Regions from separate parts of the Ruminococcus sp. NATIVEDY160 genome, predicted to be linked through region 1. Evidence: riboswitches for the same ligand, from Rfam matches in the RefSeq annotation. Region 1 holds a riboswitch; each other region holds the start of a gene.

Region 1 (4,185 bases):
ACACTTTGCATACTCCTGCTACGCATTGCCTCATTTGCACTAACTTGTGCAGATACTTCTATTTCTAAACCTTTTAATGAATCTGCAGTTGGTTTTTTGCTTGCTGGAACTTTTTTCAAAACAGCTTCTCCATTACTCCTGCTTGCTATCTTGGATATAGTTTTAATAAAATTCATGATTAATTACCTCATAGTCGTACAAACGATACTAATATCTCCGACCGTAATGCTGTGTTATTTCCGATAGTCCGTCCGCATTGAATATTATAACCTTGTTCTTTGAAAAAGTCAACAACTTTCATAATAAATAATATCTGGAAATATCTGAAATCTTCATGTTTATTTTGAAAGATAATATAACAATGGTTATAATAATATTATTCAGATGGATTGATTATGCTCAAATTCTTTTTATATCCTTCGAATAATTCATCATTTTTTAATTCGAGCATATCTTCAAATTCTGGTTTTGATTGTTCAGGAGAACGCATACACAAAACGCCTGGATAATGCATCAAAATTATGTTTTGAACGCTATGACCTGTACCTAATGCTGCCGTAGCATCAATTACTATCTCGCCAAATGCTTTGCTTTGAAAGTAATCATCCATCCTATACAGTTCACAAATCCATATGAATCGGGGCATGGGAATTGATGCATATACTTCACGTGCAATCCTGTTGCATAATGAATTAGATCGATACTCTTTAAAACTTCGTGATGATGCCATAAATAAACGAATAACAACATCTTCTTTGGGTTTCAAGAATTCTCCTGCCCACACATCTATACCAAAATGCTCGTGATGCAATACAGATCTTACAACAGCTGCTGCATCAGATGCATCTAAAAACATCCTTTTATACAAAGGTACCGCTATGTATTCAACTCGCATATCAGGGTAAATAGATAGTTTATGGAATGGTTTGATTTGATATATTGGTTGATTATCATCAATAACAATATAGTCTTCAAAGAAATCAGCTGAGTTAATAATTGGATGGCATTTTTCTCTATGCTTCCATGGAATCCATTTATTCCGAATTGCCTTTTGCACATGTGATGCTTCGATTTTTCCATGCCCTATACATACGACAGAATGTCCCGAACCATTTCCTCCAACAGGTGACAAATTAAGTGCAACTGGAAATCCGGATTCAATGTAATAATGCAACAATCTTTTAAGTTCATCTTCTGGATTCATTTTAGATAAGCTGAATCGTTCTATTGAAGAAAAACTATATAATCTCGGAGCAAAGCCAAATTCCGACAGAATTTTCGTTAATATCGGGTATGTTACTGCCGCAATCGGCGCAATAGAGAAAATCACAAAACATATTTTTCTCGCCGTTTTCCTGTTTAGGAGCACGGCGCTTTGTCTTTACGACAAGCGTCTGCACCAACTCAAAATCATCACGGTTGATAATCGGCTCGTGAACATCCTTGAATATAACCCAATTTTCTTTGGGATTATCATAGCGTTTCTTATTCTTATATGATTTAGAATACGTCTTGAAGTTAATAATATCGCCACAATACTCCTGTTGGGTAAGAATTTTGGTAATTGTATTTCCCTTCAACTTTGAGGTCGGCATTTTGTTTGCCAAGCTCGTCAAGTATGATCATGTGTTCGGTGAAGGCCGCCCTGAGATTGACCTGTATTCGTAATCCTTCGCTCGTTTCATAGATCAGTATTTTATCAATAAGCTGCCTGAGATTCGCGTCGCTGATCTCCCCCTCCTTGATGATTTCGTCAATCAGCTCCACGGTTCGCTTCATTTCGGATTTGCGCTTTTTGATTGTTTCGCTGTAGTGCTGAATATCATAAAGCTCCTGCTCGATTTTTTTGATGTCGCTTTCACATGCTGAGAGCATTTCATCATAGACAGAAGCGTGTTCCCTGTCGCGGATTCTCTCCAGCAGAATTTCTTTCTGGTCATTCTTTCTCTGTTCAAGCTCGGCGTTGAGCTGACGGATTTTGCCCGTGACCGTGCTCTTTTTCTTCAGCCACTTTCGAACCTCGCCGTCGATGTTTTCATAAAGCTGTGCCGCTTGTTCCTTGACATTGCTGATTTCTCCGCAGATGATCTCGTCGAGCTCTGTCTCCCGGATGCGGTGCGGAGGACAGTTTTCCTTGCCTTTCATTTCTTTATATGATAATTCATATAAGATTACTATGCTTTATTATATCGATATATTTCTATTTGTCAATAGTTCTGTGTGATATAATTGCATACATAATTTTTCAATTGAAATATTTCCTGATGCACTTGACTTTTCAACAAAAGGGTGTATAATAGCCTTGAACAAACGGGAGCTTGTGTGACAGGCTGAGAGGGAGGTACTACCTCCGACCGGTAACCTGATTTGGATAATGCCAACGTAGGGATATACCTTAGAATTGTTGCGGAGTACTGCCAAATCGGCGGTGCTCCGTTTTTTCTTGCAAGGAGGTTACAAAATGGTTTTAATCAACGGAAAAAACACGTCTGCAGACGGAAAGACAGTCAGTCAGTATCTCGAAGAAGCAAACTTCAATCCTCAGACGATTGCGGTTGAACTTAACGAGGATATTCTGCCCAAGCCGCAATACGGAGAAACCGTGCTCAAAGACGGCGATGTCCTCGAGGTCGTCAGCTTTGTGGGAGGAGGTTAATATGCCTACCAAAGAAGAATGGCAGAATGCCTTTGCCGCTCGACACGGTGAAAAGCTGCAAAAGGTCTTTTCTTCATCGGTCGTCGCCGTATGCGGTCTGGGCGGCTTAGGCTCAAATATCGCGACAGCACTCGCAAGAGCCGGAATCGGCATGCTGATTCTGATCGACTTTGACAGTGTGGATCTATCCAATCTCCACCGTCAGCAATATAAAGCCTCGCAAATCGGCAAATACAAAACCGACGCGATAGTAGAAAACCTGTGCGAGATCAATCCATATATCCGGACAGAAGCACACACCATACGTCTGACTGAGGAAAATGCCCTTACCCTGCTGTCACAGGCAGATGTGATCTGTGAGGCGTTTGATAATCCGCAGGCAAAGGCAATGCTGTGCAATCTCGTATTAGAGAAGCTGCCGCAAAAGTTCTACGTTGCCGCGTCAGGCATGGCAGGTACCGACAGTCCGAATCTGATCAAGACAAAACGCGTCAGCAAACGCTTTTATCTCTGCGGCGACGGCGTTAACGGCGTAGGAGAAAGCGACGGCCTGTTTGCAAGCCGCGTAATGCTGTGTGCGGCTCATCAGGCGCACACGGTTTTGCGCGTGCTGGCAGAGGAATATGAAGTATAACGAAAGAAGGTCAAAATATGAATAACGATAAACTGATACTCGGCGGTCACGAATTCAACTCGCGTTTTATTCTCGGCTCGGGTAAATACTCTCTGAACCTGATTGAAGCGGCAATCAAAGACGCAGGCGCTGAAATCATCACGCTTGCAGTAAGGCGCGCCAATACCAAAGACGGAGAGAACATTCTCGATTTTATCCCGAAAAACGTTACCCTGCTGCCCAACACAAGCGGCGCGAGAAACGCAAAGGAAGCGGTCAGAATTGCCAAACTTGCGCGCGAGCTGGGCTGCGGCAATTTTGTAAAGGTAGAGATCATGCGCGACTCCAAATATCTTCTTCCAGACAATCAGGAGACGATCATAGCGACTGAAACGCTTGCAAACGACGGCTTTGTCGTTCTGCCGTACATGTATCCCGACCTCAATGTTGCGCGCGACTTGGTCAGCGCAGGCGCGGCGGCGGTTATGCCTCTTGCCTCTCCTATCGGCTCCAACAAGGGACTTGCCACAAAGGATTTCATTCAGATACTGATTGATGAAATCGATTTACCCATCATCGTTGACGCGGGCATCGGCAAGCCCTCTCAGGCGTGCGAAGCGATGGAAATGGGCGCTGCGGCGGTCATGGCAAACACCGCTCTTGCAACCGCGGGCGATTTGCCATTAATGGCGGCAGCCTTCCGTCAGGCAATCGAGGCAGGCAGAAAGGCGTATCTCTCGGGCTTGGGCAGAGTGCTCACCCGAGGCGCTTCCGCTTCCGATCCTCTGACGGGATTTCTGCATGACTGAGGGAGAATGAAATGGAAAACCGATTTTTAGTTGATTCCGATTCTCTTTCAGAGGAAGCGCTCAAACGCAAGCACCGTCTGGAAACCGACCCTTCATCAAGAACAGAC
Region 2 (4,185 bases), 190 kb from region 1:
AGTAATTAGCTATGTAAAGAGGGGTAAACAAATAGACGGTGTTACCGAAGTGCTTACTTGTTTCAAGTCTTGCACGCTGAGCCATCTGTTCAAGGAACGGCTCTGCCGCAGGAGAAAGCAGTGCCTTAAAATCTTCAACAGTGCAATTGTCGTGCTCCAAAGCCGCCTTTACATCAGCGGCGGTGTATTTTGAATAATCATAGGAGTTCATCTGTGCCATCACATTTGCACACACATCCGATTCAATCACTTCCATCCCCGGCAGATATTCCATATGGTTCTTTCGGGAGGATGGATCGGTTTCAAGACGATGCTTCTTCGCAAGTGCTTCCGGCGATAAATGCTCCGAATCTACAAAAAATTGATTTTCCATAGTTTTCACCTTAATCTCTGAGGAAACCTGTTAGCGGATCGGATGCAGAAGCTCCACGTGTCAGCACTCTGCCAAGTCCTGCAAGGTAAGCTTTACGTCCTGCTTCAATGGCATTCTTGAATGCAGATGCCATCATAGGAAGGTCACCTGCAGTTGCAAGAGCGGTGTTCGCCATAATAGCAGCGGCGCCCATTTCCATTGCTTCGCAAGCCTGAGAAGGTCTGCCGATACCGGCATCTACAATTATAGGCAGGTCGATCTCATCAATCAAAATCTGAATGAATTCTTTTGTGGCAAGACCTTTGTTAGACCCGATAGGAGAAGCCAATGGCATAACGGAAGCTGCACCGGCGTTTACAAGGTCACGAGCTACATTCAAGTCGGGATACATATAAGGCATAACCACAAAGCCTTCTTTGGCAAGAATCTCGGTCGCCTTGATAGTTTCTTGATTATCGGGGAACAGATACTTGGAATCACGCATAATTTCAATTTTTACGAAATTGCCGCAGCCAAGTTCTCTTGCAAGACGAGCTATACGAACAGCTTCTTCTGCATTTCTTGCACCACTAGTGTTAGGAAGCAAAGTAATTCCTTCAGGAATGTAGTCGAGGATACTTTCCTGCTCCTTGGTATTTGCACGGCGAACAGCAAGGGTGATGATCTCTGCTCCTGCATCCTTCACTGCTGCTTCAATCAGTTTCATCGAATACTTACCGGAGCCGAGAATAAAACGGGAGTTAAATTCGTGTCCGCCAATAATCAGTTTATCGTTATTCATTTTTGTTTCCTTCTTTCATTAAGTTTCAAATTGTTCTGCTAAGATTCTGAGTACAGTATGGGCTTGATGAGCTGCACAGAGCATTACACGGGAAGATACGAGACCGCCTCCCGATTGCACGTCACTTTTCTCGTCGCCACATAGATAAAACTTGCTTGTGATTTTTCTCGTCCTGATAGAATTAGCACTACCGAAACCTGCCATACCCGATGCCGCAACAAGATATTTGTCGGGCATTTCTTCAAGGACAAGATTGGTAAGCATTGCTTTGCACTCTGCATCATCAAAGGCTTCGCAGATAATATCTGCACCTTGCAACAAATGGGTGGCATTTTCTTCTTTTACACAGATAGTATGCGTTTCAAGAGTAACATACGGAGCGATCTCTAAAAGATTATCCCGCAAGGCATCCGTCTTGTTCATCCCAAGCTGATTCGCTTTATACTGCTGTCGGTGCAAATTGGTAATATCCACACGATCAAAGTCAATAAGAATCAGTTTTCCAATACCCGCACGGGCAAGAGAAATAGCGACATTAGAGCCGAGACCGCCAAGACCGCAAATGGCAACCGTTACCGATGAGAACTTCGTTTGCAGCTTCTCGCCGTGTCGCTCGGCTAAAGCTTTATTCCATTCTTCTTTCGTTGGGATCAGATTAACCACCCCCCACAAAGCTGACAACCTCTACGCTGTCGCCGTCCTGCAATACGGTTTCGCCATACTGCGATTTGGGAACGATATCTCCGTTTCGCTCTACTGCGATTCGCTTGGGATCGTAGTTTGTAGTTGCAAGGTATTCCGCTACTGTCTTACCTGCAATATTCAGTTCTTCGCCGTTGATCTTTACCATAAAAACACCTCCAAAAACAACAAAAAAGGAAGCTACCGATTTGGTAACTTCCTTAATGTACTTCGTTATTCCTAATATCCTTGTATCAGGCATCCCTACGTTGGCATTATCCAAATCAGGTTCTCGGTCGAAGGTCACACCTTCCTCTCAGCCCGTAATACAAGCTCCCGTTTATTTAGTCGTTTTATTTATTATACATCACTTCGTAAAAATATACAAGTCTTTTTGGTGAAAAAAGTTTGAACAATTGAAATTATCCCTCGTAAGGACGAATGCGAAGTGTTGCACCAACAGATTCACAAATTTTTCGACAGATCTCCTGTTCTTCCTTTGACACCACTATGCTATCGAGTCGCCTTCCTATAAGAAGATTGAACAGGTATATAAAGCGACGCATATTTCATACGAGTCTCTTCCACTGACAAACTCCGGTATTAACAGCAAAGCCCTTGCTGAATCGAAAGCCGATATATTACATACCACTCCTTTCCGTAGCTACCCCAGCGGTGTTACAGCAACAGCATCCAAACGTCATGAATATATCCGTTGGTCTGAAAAGGACAACAGATATATTATTGAGGACGATTTTGAATCCGAGTTCTCAGTATCCACTAAACCTACGGAAACACTGTTTGCTCTTTCTAATAGTGATAATGTCATCTATCTTAATACCTTTTCAAAGACGATTTCTCCTTCGTTGCGTATTGGCTATATGGTTCTACCAAAACATCTTGTAAAAACCTTTGATGATAAAATAGGATTTTACTCCTGTACGGTGCCCACCTTTATGCAGTATGTGCTTACTGATCTAATTAACAATGGTGACTTCGAAAGGCATATTAACCGGGTTAGAAGAAAAAAACGTAAGGAATTATCGTTCATATAGAACTAAAGGCGGTAGAGAAAAAAATCTACCGCCTTTAGTTAATTGTAAATTATATTATGGTTTATAATTTCTGTGGCTCTGTTGCGGATGTTGTTCATCCGAGCAACCCACTCCATTTGATTTTCTGCTTTAAGTTGTTCGGTAATGCCTTCGGACTCTTTTAATTGCTTGATTAGTGTATCAAACATTTCCTCTGCTTGAGAATTTATATCGCAAAGATGGAAATTTAGTTTACATTCCGTTTGAAGTCGGTTGTACGTGAATTTGCGGTGATGTTTAAGATAGTCCAAATGCCACATACCCAAAAGCAATGGTTGACCGTTCAGATCTATGCGTTTTCTACGTTACGCATAGGAGTGGCGGTGCTTATCAAACGCTGCGATATGCAGAAAAGGCAAATGCAAATATTATCAATCTATGTGAATGATTCAACTTTTCGGTTACAGTTTTGCATTTCTGTATGAAGAAAGTTTGTGTTTATCCATCACGTTGTTATCATATATGATAAGCGACAAGGTTAATGAAAGTCAAAAACAACTCAAATTTATTGACCCAGTGCCCAAACGAAAAGCAAAGACTCATCAGGTTTTCGTTGAACTGCCTAAACTTTTTGCCGTAAAAAAAGTTTTTCACTCTTTCTCTTGCGCGGAGCAACTCTGTTTTGGTATGATGTGGGCAGTCAAACAAAGCGCTTTTTTGACATGACAATACTTTATTTCAAAGGAGAATTTGTTATGTTAACACTTAAATCGAAAATGAATACCAAAGTAAAGCCCGAGCCGCTTCCGGATGATGTTATCGTTATCAGAAACGACCTCGATTATGCCAAGCTCTTTGAACACCCGGATTGCGTTTGCGCGGTAGTGGAATGGTGCGGCTGCGTTGAGAATAACGCTTTTACAAATATGCGGCAGCTCAGGCAGGTGATTTTGGGCGATGATATTGAGGATATCGGCGCAGAAGCGTTCAAGGGCTGCTTCAATCTGTTAAAAGTGGATTTGCCTGCTCGTGTGAAAAATATCGGGCTTTTTGCCTTTGAATCCTGCACTTCGCTTGAAAGCGTCACCCTTCCGTACGGCTTGGAAGTAATCCGGTCAGGCACGTTTTCAAATTGCAGAAAGCTAAAAGAAATCCATATTCCTTCCACGGTGACATGCATTGAGTCGAGCGCTTTTGCCGATTGCACGGAGCTTGAAAGGGTGTATGGCGGCGAAGGGCTTGTGACGATTGAAAGGGAAGCGTTTTTTAACTGCAAATCGCTGAAAAGCTTCCCGTTTTCTCCGTCCGTCTGCCAC
Region 3 (4,185 bases), 390 kb from region 1:
GGGAAGGAGCAGGTCCTTCTGCAGCATATAGCTGATTTTTCCCGGTACGCCTGTGATATCCTCGCCGTCGAGCAGGATTTCACCCTGCTGCGGACGGTTCAGACCCGAAATTACGTTGAACAGCGTGGTTTTGCCGCCGCCGCTCACACCGAGCAGGCAGACGATCTCGCCTTCGCCGACGGAAAGCTGAATGTTTTCGATTACATTGACCTTGTTGTCGTAGGAATATGTGATATTCCTGGCTTCAAGCCTGTTCATTTATTTCTCCAGATACTCGTTTGTAAAGCCTGTGTTCTCGGGAATCTCCACTTCGAGGAGTTTCTTCTCGTTAATCCAGTTGTAGAACGCATTCCATCTCGCTGCGTCAATGTAACCCCACTGCTCAACCTCAGCCTTGTACTGATCGGCCATATATTTCTGGCTTTCGAGAACCAGTTCTTTGTCAAGCTCGGGAGCTGCCTTGACGAGAATGTCGGCTGCGTCATCAATATTTTCAATGCTGTACTCGTAACCCTTTTTCAGAGCGGTGAGGAAAGCCTTTGTCTTGTCGGGGTTTTCGCTCATCCAGTCGGTGTTGCCCGCAATAACGGGAGTGTAATAGTCGAATACGGGGTTGATGTCCTTGAAATAGAAGTAGTCGGTGTCTACGTTCTTGAGCTTTGTGGCGATGCCTGCCCAGCCGTAGTAAACCCATATAGCGTCTACGGACTTGCTCTGCAGAGCGGAGGCCTCGTCGGTAACGGTGCTGGGAATCAGCTCGACCTTGTCGAAGTCACCGCCGTCGTCCTCGATAACCTGCTTAAGAGTCGCCTTCTCAATCGGCAGATCCCATGTTGCGTACTTCTTGCCCTCAAGACCCTTAGGTGTGTCGATGCCTTCGCCCTTGCGGGAGATAATACCCGAGGTGTTGTGCTGAAGTACAGCCGCGACAGCCTCAATGGGCATCTTTGTGTCGCCTACAACGGTGGGAAGCATGGTGTCCTGGAAGGTCATGCAGAACTGAGCCTTGCCTGTGCCGACAAGAGCCTCGGCGCCGTCCTCAGGCGGCTGAACGATTTCGACCTCAAGACCTGCCTCGTCAAAGTAGCCCTTTTCCTGAGCTACATACAGACCTGTGTGGTTTGTGTTGGGCGTCCAGTCGAGCACAAAGGTGACTTTTGTTTTCTCGGCGGAAGCGGCGGTTGTTGCCGTTTCGTTGTTTTCACTGTTGCTGTTGTTGGCGCTGCCGCAGCCTGCCATACCGAGTGTGAGCATCGCAGCTGCCATTACAGCGGCAAGAATTCTTTTTTTCATTAGTATTACTCCTTTTATTATCCCTTTTTGTTATTCCAAGGCATGCATTTCTTCTGCAAAATCTTAACAAGCCACATCAGGATCATGCTGAGAGCCGAAATCAGGAATATGACGGCGAACATCTTGTCAAAGGAATACGCCTTTTTAACCCTTGTCATGTATACTCCCAAGCCGTTGAAGCCGCCCAGCCATTCGGAAATGACGGCGCTGACAACCGCGTATGAGACTGAAATTTTGAGACTCGCGAAAAAGTCTCCGAGTGCCGCAGGGAACTTGACGTAACGGAAAATCTGTTTGTCGCCCGCGCCCATCGAGCGCAGAAGGCTGACGGTGTCCCTGTCAACCGACCGAAAGCCGTCCAGCATGTTGACAGCGATGGGGAAGAATACCACCAGCACTATCAGAATGATTTTCGGCAGCATCTCGTAGCCGAACCAAAGCACAAGCAGAGGTGCTATGGCTACGGTGGGGATCGTCTGCGTCAGCACGATCAGCGGATAGAGCGCGTGTCTGATAACCGAAAACCTGTCCATCAGCACCGCGAGACCGAAGCCCACGATGATACCGATGATCAGGCCGATGAAGGTTTCGAGCAGCGTTACGCCCGCATGACTTAGCAGAAGCGGAAAGTCCGCTATCAAAGCTTGTACGACCTCAACGGGCGATGGCAGCATGAACGAGGGTACAAGCTCCGTCATGCTCACCACCTGCCAGATAATAAGCAGAATCAATATCGCTGCGAGCGGCGGTACGATCTTATTGGTGGTGTTTGGTAACTTTCTTTTCAATTGTCAGCACATCTCCCTCGGGCTTGTACGTTACTTTGATGTATGCGAGCACGGAAGGCGCACCTGCCCTGATCGCGATGTGCTGGCACTCCTTGACAATATCCATCAGCTCGTCGTAATCACCCTCAATCGCGGTTTCAAACGGGCCTACATAGTAGTTAAGTCCTGTGCTCTTGATATAGTCGATGACTTCGTCGACAATGCGGATAAGCTCGTCGTCGTTCTTCGCTTCCGGCAGAGTCTGGATTGCTACGCTTGCGTTCATTTTACATTTCTCCTTATTATTAGTATAAAATAAAAGCGCTGCGGATAGCCGCGGCGCTCAAAATTACGTTTTGAAACGAGCTTCCTACGTCGGCATTATCCGAATCAGGTTAGAGGGTAAGGACGAAACAGCCCATTCTCAGCCCGCTTCAGCGGACACCCCTGCGTTTATTTCATACCTAGCATACAACGAATTTCCGCTGATGTCAAGCTTTAATTTCGAAACCTGTCAGATAATGCAGCAGAGCCTCCTCGGCGGAAAAGCCTCGCCTGCAGAGGTAATCCACACCTCTGAGACTCACCCCGGCGCATACACTGTTTTTTTCATAGTCAGGGTCAAGACAGTCCCACGGTGACGCGGTTGGAATCAGATAGGGATATTTTTCATTGGAAACAGTCGCACCGTTTGACGATTCTGCGTATGGAATATACATTTTACTACCACCCTTTTGTATGTATAGTTCTCTGTTGGAATTATAATAATGCTTTGCAAGTAAATAATATTCATTATCAGAATTATTATCGGAGGCTTTTACAGTTGGATAATCAGTATTTGCCAGAATTACCATTGCCTTTACGGCTTCATCACAAAAATCATCTTCGCAAAGCTCTGCGGCAAGGGCTATTATTTCGTCATTACTGTTATCTGCGGTACTGTCAAAGCGCTGATTATCTCTGCACACAATTATCGCGGGAATAAACGCCATGACGATGAGCAAAAGGGAAAAAACCGCGATTTTTCTTTTCAAATCCAAATCAACCCTTTATTTCGCACAAGAATTTTGTTACTCATGCACCATACTTTGTAATTAAATATTTCTTGACAACAGCGCGTGTTTGTCTTAAAATATAATATGTACGTATTTGGGGAAAAATACCCCTGTATAGCAGCTCATTTTCAGAACGGAGAGTTTTATGAAAGTAAAATTTACGCTGATTCCCTTTATTCCCGCTGCTCTTGCAATGATTATTTTCCGCGTTATGAGTATTTTCGGCGCGGACGACAGCGGTCATTTTTTGGGAATGGACAAAATGGCTGTGTCTTACACAGCAATCGGAATTGCGGCAGTACTCTTTGTCGCGTGTATTATCATCAATATATTCGACAGGAAAACATCGCCTGTTTATCCTGTCAAAAAGAATATCGCCGCGGCTATATTATCTGCTCTTTCCGGAGCGATGGTGATAGCAAGCTCCGTAGCGACCTTTATGAACAGCACAACTGATTCGGAATATTACGTTATGTCGCTCATCAGTGCGATCGCGTCTATTCCCGCAGGTATTGCGTTTTTCCTGATGACCCGCATTCATTTACAGGGCAAAACCGTCGTTTCCGGACTATCCACTCTCTTTGTATTTCCCGCTATCTGGGGTTGTACCGAGATTGTATATGAGTTTCTTGAGGCGACAAAGGTGTCTATTTCCGCGACGGACATGACTCCGTTGTTCTGCTTTATTTTCCTTTCTCTCTACTACTTCTCGCACGCGATGGTGCTTTCGAGAGTCAAGGGCAGAAGTCCCGTCAAGGCTTGCTTTATTTACGGCTTACCTGCTGTTGCGCTTGCGCTTTCATACAGCATTTACCGTCTCTTTACCGGTATTCAGGAAGGCGGCGGATACACTTCCGTACTCAATGCGGGAATGTTCTTTGTGCTTGGTGCGTATGCGATTTCGTTCATCACAGAGATGGCGTTCAATTCGCTCACTAAGGATGAGCTCAAGGTGATTGACGGACTTCCCAACTCGGACGAAGCTACAGAGGAAGAGAAGAAGTACATCAAAACCGAAAGCTATGATGAGTTGGTTTTTTCGGATGATAAGGCAGGAACTGCTGAGGCAA

Evidence for each region. A riboswitch is a leader RNA that binds a small molecule or an ion and turns the genes downstream of it on or off. The one in region 1 is predicted to bind thiamine pyrophosphate.
Region 2: it holds a riboswitch for thiamine pyrophosphate, as region 1 does, so the genes downstream of both, thiS (sulfur carrier protein ThiS) here and thiS (sulfur carrier protein ThiS) in region 1, are expected to answer to the same signal.
Region 3: it holds a riboswitch for thiamine pyrophosphate, as region 1 does, so the genes downstream of both, AB1I49_RS05165 (thiamine-binding protein) here and thiS (sulfur carrier protein ThiS) in region 1, are expected to answer to the same signal.

Annotation. Positions count from the first base shown of each region.
Region 1 is NZ_CP162391.1:1,437,730-1,441,914, forward strand. It holds gene AB1I49_RS07045 (hypothetical protein) at 1-176, opposite strand, end outside; gene AB1I49_RS07050 (hypothetical protein) at 377-1,330, opposite strand; gene AB1I49_RS07055 (recombinase family protein) at 1,239-1,595, opposite strand; gene AB1I49_RS07060 (hypothetical protein) at 1,519-2,145, opposite strand; TPP riboswitch at 2,301-2,406, shown strand; gene thiS (sulfur carrier protein ThiS) at 2,462-2,656, shown strand; gene thiF (thiamine biosynthesis protein ThiF) at 2,658-3,290, shown strand; gene AB1I49_RS07075 (thiazole synthase) at 3,308-4,078, shown strand; gene thiH (2-iminoacetate synthase ThiH) at 4,090-4,185, shown strand, end outside.
Region 2 is NZ_CP162391.1:1,629,062-1,633,246, forward strand. It holds gene thiH (2-iminoacetate synthase ThiH) at 1-373, opposite strand, end outside; gene AB1I49_RS08035 (thiazole synthase) at 384-1,154, opposite strand; gene thiF (thiamine biosynthesis protein ThiF) at 1,173-1,817, opposite strand; gene thiS (sulfur carrier protein ThiS) at 1,810-2,004, opposite strand; TPP riboswitch at 2,080-2,185, opposite strand; gene AB1I49_RS08050 (aminotransferase class I/II-fold pyridoxal phosphate-dependent enzyme) at 2,351-2,890, shown strand; gene AB1I49_RS08055 (TnpV protein) at 2,929-3,189, opposite strand; gene AB1I49_RS08060 (leucine-rich repeat domain-containing protein) at 3,625-4,185, shown strand, end outside.
Region 3 is NZ_CP162391.1:1,051,511-1,055,695, forward strand. It holds gene AB1I49_RS05150 (ABC transporter ATP-binding protein) at 1-258, opposite strand, end outside; gene AB1I49_RS05155 (ABC transporter substrate-binding protein) at 259-1,293, opposite strand; gene AB1I49_RS05160 (ABC transporter permease) at 1,311-2,081, opposite strand; gene AB1I49_RS05165 (thiamine-binding protein) at 2,050-2,346, opposite strand; TPP riboswitch at 2,409-2,519, opposite strand; gene AB1I49_RS05170 (hypothetical protein) at 2,552-3,094, opposite strand; gene AB1I49_RS05175 (hypothetical protein) at 3,261-4,185, shown strand, end outside.